DNA from 2 places in the Litchfieldia luteola genome. Region 2 is predicted to be linked to the other one. Evidence: riboswitches for the same ligand, from Rfam matches in the RefSeq annotation. Region 2 holds a riboswitch; the other holds the start of a gene.

Region 1 (3,430 bases), on a different contig from region 2:
CCATGACCAGCCGCCATCTTCGTTTTGATTTTCAAGAAGGTGGTTTACTAGTTTTTCACGTGTCCATGTAGCATTAGCAGGAACCTCAAAGTTTGCACTATCTAATGCAAGTAATCCATAAACCACGCCATTTAGACCTTGCTTTGTAACATTACCATTATAAATTGCTTCTATTAAGTTATAACCTTCAAACGCTGTTGGGTTTTCTCCTGCTGCTAAAATACCTAGTGCGTAGCGCTCTGTATCTGTGATTCTAGCAAACTTTCCTTGCTTTTCATTTACGAGTGTTTTTACATTTTCTAAATAAGAAGCTGGTACCGTTTTACCTGCTTGTTTTAAGGCAATTGCTTCCCATTCGCCTACTTGATTTGCTAGTACATAAGCTACTGCAGTTTCAACTGAAGCACCTAGTGCATTTTTATCAAAAGGAGTAGCAGGTGTTTCTACTGTGTCCTCAGTTGTTTCCTTTTCTGTTGCTGATTCCCATGATTCATACTTGAATGTGATTTGATCTCCCGCTTTAAGTTTGTAGCTATCTGCTCCAACAGAAGCCATTTCACCGTTTACATAAAAAGCCCAGTAGTATGTGCCTTCAGCTGCAATACCAGAGATACCATTGATCATTATTCCATATTCAGAAACAGATGTCTCAAGTTTGTCATGACCAAGCACAACCGTTAATAAGTCAAGCGCAGTTGGATTATTAATAAAGCCAACGTCTGTCGCCTCTTTTAATGGGGTAGCTTCTTTCCCATTAACTGTTAGAAAAGCTTTATTGTTAGTTGCCACTGTCCAGTCTTGATAAACAAAACTTAGTTGATCGCCATCTTGTAGGATGTAGCTATCTGCACCAACTTGTGCTCCAACACCATTTACATAGAATGCCCAGAAGAAAGTCCCCTCAGCTTTAACACCTTGAATTGAGGTGATCATTTTTCCATATTGGCTTTCAGTAAATTCAATATTCGCTTCACCGACTGCTTTTACTAGTGCATCAAACGCCGATGAGCCTTCAGCATCCGCAACAGCATTTAAATCAACGAGTGTTTCTTTACTACCGATAACTGTAACGCTTTCTTCTTTATTTTCCTGTGCAAAAGCTGTTGTATGGAAGCTTCCAAACAAAAGAGTAAATGCTACAAGAAATGACAAGAATGTGTTCAATTTTTTCATCTGTTTCTCTCCTATCTGTGATTTTTCCATAAAAAAAATCCCCTCTGGAGGAGATTTGATGTTAAGTATCACGGACTCATGAGTTGCGATCCGTCTTAACACCCTCCTATCCGCGTAGGCCTTGGTGCAAAAAAAACAGGCAGGTTTCCTGGCTCATGATCATCGCTTCCTATGTCTTCCCATCCTTTTAAGACAGTGACGTAATATAGGTTGCTCTCACTTACAGTGGCGGGACCGCGTTGGATTTACACCAACTTCCCTATTAAGCTATCTACCCTAGTACATCGAAGATAAATAGCACCTATTTTTTGCTAATTCAATTTTTTATGTCGAACCTTATTATACAAATGTTGGGAGGGTTTGTATAGTGGGAAATGTTTTTTAAACTCGAGGAAAGATAACAACACTGCCTATACCCATCTACTCTTATAGTCATATACATGTAATAGGAAAAGGTGGTGATAGGTTGAGCAAACCTATATTTCAGGATGAAACAGGGAAGCGTTGGAGATTGGTGAAGATTAGTTTCACCACGGTCCTATTCACTATGTTACTTTTCATTTATTTCTTTGATTTCACATTGGTCTTATTATCTACTATTTTAAAAATATATTTACTGGTAGCTATTATTATCGGACTAATTAGAATGGCTATTTTAATGTATTTTAGCTACAAGCAATACAAACAAAAAGAATATAAACGCACTAAAAAACCTTTGAAAAAGAAACGCATTAAACGTCGCCGTAAAAAGAAATTCAGACCAAAAGTGAGTGTTATTATTCCTGTCTATAATGAAGAAGTTGTGATTGAACGTACCGTGAGAGCAATTAAGAAAAGTAAGTATCGTATTAGCGAAATTTTAGTTGTTGATGATGGCTCTACTGACCAAACCGTTCAAGTTGTGAAAAATGCTTTTAAAGGTTCTAGGAAAGTAAAGGTTATTGAAAAAGAGAATGGCGGAAAAGCTTCTGCACTTAACATTGGGTTCCAGAAGGCCGTTGGAGACATTGTGATCACAATTGATGCTGATACCATTTTTACAGAACGAGCCATTACCTATTTAGTAAGACCCTTTAAAGACCGTAACGTAGCAGCTGTTTCTGGTAATTGTAAGATTGGTAATCTCTCAAATTACTTAGCCGTCTGGCAGCATATTGAATATGTCACTGCTTTTAATCTTGAGAAAAGAGCCTATGAATACCTTAATTGTATAACCGTTGTCCCAGGTTCGAACAGTGCCTGGAGAAAAAAAGCCGTTGTAAAGGCGGGTTACTATGACCATGACACACTAGCAGAGGATACGGACTTAACCTTAAAGCTTTTAAATAACGACTACAAAATCATTTACGAAGACCGTGCTCTGTCCTATGAAGAATGCCCTGAGAAGATAAAAGATTTTATAAAACAACGCTATCGTTGGTCATATGGCATACTCCAAAGTTCGTGGAAGCATAAAAAAACGATATTTCACTCCAAAAATAGAACCTTAAAATACTTCGCAATACCAAGTATGCTATTTTCATATTTCCTTTACCTTACTGCTCCTCTAATTGACGTCATTTTTATAATTGCATTGCTAACGGGAGCAAAATCAATCTTTCTCTTCGCTCTGTTTTTTTATCTCACAGATACAGTTGCATCAATTTATGCTTTTAAGTTAGAAAAAGAAAAAATGAAACCACTACTATGGGTTTTTATTCAGAGATTGGCCTACCGCTATTTAATAGCCTATGTTACGTGGAAATCTATACTAATGGCACTAAAAGGCTATAGTGTTGGATGGAACAAGTTTGAACGTTCTGGAACAAATCAGTTTGGTCAAAGTGATGAAAAGGGTGAATAATAGGTGTCACCCTTTTTAAAATGAATTTAATCTTTCTCCCAATAACTAGTTCGTACGACCATTCACATGAGTTATTTGTTACATACTATATAGAAATGACATAGGAATATAGACTTTTTTTAAAAAGATGTAAAAGGTGGTGTATCACATCAAAAAAGTAGCTATTCATCAACCTAATTATCTACCATGGATTGGCTTTTTCGATAAAATGGATCAAGCGGATGCCTTTATTCTGCTAGATACAGCTGTACATTCAAAAAGTGAATTTGTAAACAGAAATAGAATTAAAACCCCTCAGGGAAACTTGTGGTTAACTGTACCCATAAAACAAAAGGAGATCCCTATATTCCAAATTGACGTTGATTTAAATAAGAGATGGAATCAAAAGCACTGGAAAACAATTCAAAGTAATTA
Region 2 (3,430 bases):
TTGTGAAATATATCTAAATACACAGCAATTGCCCCTTGCCGTTGACCTAATTGATCCACACTTACAGCCGTGTTGTTGATTTGCCTGATCCAAGGTACGATTCCAGATGAATTGCCTTTAAACTTTTTAATATCAGATCCTAACGCACGAACCTTGCCGTAATATAAACCTAAGCCTCCGCCATCCTTACTCAATCTTGCAACATCCCAGTTATTCAAGTAAATACCGTCTAATGAGTCATCGACCGTATCGATAAAGCATGATGATAGCTGTCCAACTCGTTTCCCTGCATTAGCTAAAGTAGGTGTTGCAACGGTCATATGTAAATGACTTAAAGCCCAATAGGCCTCTTTTATATATGAAATCCGCTTTTCTTTATCTTCATTCATCATTAGAAACATAGAAATAATCATAAACCGTTCTTGTGGCAATTCATAAATAGTGCCCTGATAATCTTTCGCTAAATATCGGTCTGCTAATAGGAATAGGCCGATATATTGAAATAGATGATCTTTTTGGGGATCAATAATACTCTCTAATTCCTCTATTTCTTCCTTTGAATACGATTGTAGTAGATTCTGTTCATAAATACCTATCTCCGCTAAATGATCTACCAGTGAATAAAAGGAACCATATTTCTTCTTAGCCTCGTATCCCCTTACTTTTGCTGCATCCTGATACAATTTATGTAAATACATTTGTGCTGCTACATATGTCCAATTAGGTTCTTCTAGGGAAATTTGATTTAATGCAAAATGAAGCGCTTGTTCTCTTTGATTTTCTTCTTCTAAACCTGAAATACTTTCCAGTAAAAAATTTGTTTGTAAGTGATAAATTTGGCCTACCTCTTGAATGATACTTTCTATAGTAGTTTTGATTTGTGTTTTCATAGTTTTAGAACTCCTCTGCAAGATTTGCTATCTTTAATCTTCTTTCTTTTCTTTGTTTTGCATGTAGTAGAAACTGTTTTTCTTCTTCTGTTTCTGGAGTAACACCTGGTACAGGCACTGGCTTCCCATCTTCATTAATCGCAACCATTGTTAAAATGGACGTCGTTGTTAATGTTCTTTCTCCAGTCTCATATTTTTCACACTCTACTTTCACATAAACCTCCATAGACGTTCTGCCGGTTGAAATAACAAAGCCTTCTAGGGTTAAAATATCTCCTACTTTTGCGGAACTTAAGAAATTAACAGTATCTATCGAAGCAGTTACCACTACTTTCTTGCTATGCTTCATCGCTGCTATGGCTGCTATCTCGTCAATATAGGATAAAACAGTCCCTCCAAAAATCGTTCCCATATGATTTGTATCAGGGGGCAATACAAGCTTTGTTTGAATGGTCCGTGAGACATTCGTAGATAATTTGTTCATGCAATTTCCTTCTTTCCTATGATGTAAAATTCATTTGAAACAAAAAAAATCCATTACCTCTTGAGTAATGGATTCATTAGTAGAATTACATGATAGTATTAACACATGGGAAAAAGTCAGTCTTTCCCCACTATTAACATACCCTCATTCTACCTTCCCAACTCCCGAAGAAGATAACACGATATAAAAATGGCAGGTCTCCTGACTTGTGCTTCGTCCTACTCTAAGTCCTTCCCATCATATGACAGTGGATGTACTTATTTCGTCTGCACTTACAGTTGCGGGGACAGCTCTGGACTTTCACCAGATTCCCTATTAAGTATTTTAAACACCATTTTTATTGGTAATACACAATATGTAGTTTTTATTAACAATGAAGAATCAATATATTGGTAGTGTAGTATATATTCCCATCTTTGGCAACTAAAAAATTCTATTTTGGTTAAGACACTCTAAACTCTCTCTTCTACTACTATTTCATAAATACTCGAGGTGAAATGAAAGAAAATCAAACGGTTATTGAGCGAACGTTACCGTTATCTGAACAATTTCAGATCGAGACCCAAGACGAATCGGCGGGCCCCAGAAGCCGTATCCAGACGAAACCACCGTGTGCAGCTGTTCTTTCTGTAGATAGCCCCAGTCAACTTCGTAAATTTTACTAGTAATCAGATTGCCCGGAAACACCTGTCCGCGATGCGTATGTCCCGCTACTAGAAGGTCGATACCGTTTTCCTGCGCGATATCCAGTTCATATGGCTGGTGGTCCAACATAATGACCGGCTTCGACATATCGACACCGTCCATAAGCGCGGGAACCGAGAGCCGGTCGCTATCTGTAAGGTCCTTGCGTCCTACTATAGTCAGGCTATTCTCAATCAGTATGGCCTCATCATACAGTACCTCCATATTGCTGTCTTGGAGTACCTTAATAAGCTGTTCCATCGTGCCCTCATACTTATCATGATTCCCTAATGAAGCGTACACTCCGTATGTAGATTGAATGCCAGACAACACTTCGTCCATACCTTGCTGAATATACTGTTCAATATCATCATCAAAAACATCTCCAGGGAATAAAACGATATCAGGCTGTAGCAGATTGATTTCCTTTACAAGACGCTGGGCATGATCTCTGTTCGACAGTAAACCGAAGTGCATGTCAGATGCCATGACGACATTTAGCTCACCGATGTCACCTGCTGGCTTATCGATATTCATCTGATAGGTGCTCACGACCGGGCTATAAGCATTATAAGATCCATAGCTTATTAAGCTAATTACAAGAATAAGGGTAATAATACCTGCCCATTTCTCAACTCGGTGACGCGGAACCCGTGTTAGTTGCAATAACCAAACGCTGAGATGCACCACTGGAAGAATTATTATTAATAAATAAAATACAGCCATCCAATAAGCGCCTAAGATATTAAACAAGACAAATCCGAAAACTCGTCCCACAATGAAAGAGGTTGAAACGATTGTTAGCGTAATAATATACAGTATTTTAATTTTTCGTTTATAAGGGCTTTCTTTCGGTCGGAACAAACTCCAGCTGCTCCATCCAACGTAATAGACAAGCGCTCCATATAACAAAATCGAAACGATGCCTATAAAAACAATTCCCATCTCCTGTGTCTCCATTCCTATTAGTTATGTCTGGTTACTATATTACCGACATTTGAACCAATAGTAAAACACTGGGACGGTTCTACTGTTTTCTTCGTTTAGCGAAACGAAAGAAACATGAGGACCGTCCCCATGTTCCGCTGTTCCTCCCCATGTTCCGTAAGGTTATAGTTTCCTAAACTTTTTTAAGGCTTGTGTGTTTAGTAGGTATAACAGAAATGCATACAAGATTAACCCGAGAAGATAACCCCAGATTTGCATGAAGCCATCTCCATAAACCATGACACCTTTAATCGCTGCTGCTCCATAATAAATAGGCATAATGTAACACAGATTTCCTAATTGATATGGAATCAAGTCTAGTGGAATCAACCCCGAAAAAAACACTTGTGGAATGATGGTAAATGGAATCATTTGTACTACTTGC

The links. Region 2 has a riboswitch for cobalamin ahead of J2Z26_RS00530 (acyl-CoA thioesterase). Riboswitches for the same ligand answer to the same signal wherever they lie in the genome.
Region 1: it holds a riboswitch for cobalamin, as region 2 does, so the genes downstream of both, J2Z26_RS15490 (DUF4430 domain-containing protein) here and J2Z26_RS00530 (acyl-CoA thioesterase) in region 2, are expected to answer to the same signal.

Annotation. Positions count from the first base shown of each region.
Region 1 covers NZ_JAGGKM010000005.1:182,756-186,185, reverse strand. The annotation lists gene J2Z26_RS15490 (DUF4430 domain-containing protein) at 1-1,173, opposite strand, end outside; cobalamin riboswitch at 1,295-1,493, opposite strand; gene J2Z26_RS15485 (glycosyltransferase family 2 protein) at 1,640-3,016, shown strand; gene J2Z26_RS15480 (WbqC family protein) at 3,156-3,430, shown strand, end outside.
Region 2 covers NZ_JAGGKM010000001.1:92,033-95,462, reverse strand. The annotation lists gene J2Z26_RS00535 (ribonucleoside-diphosphate reductase subunit alpha) at 1-890, opposite strand, end outside; gene J2Z26_RS00530 (acyl-CoA thioesterase) at 895-1,374, opposite strand; cobalamin riboswitch at 1,549-1,725, opposite strand; gene J2Z26_RS00525 (metallophosphoesterase) at 1,891-3,003, opposite strand; gene J2Z26_RS00520 (ABC transporter permease) at 3,169-3,430, opposite strand, start outside.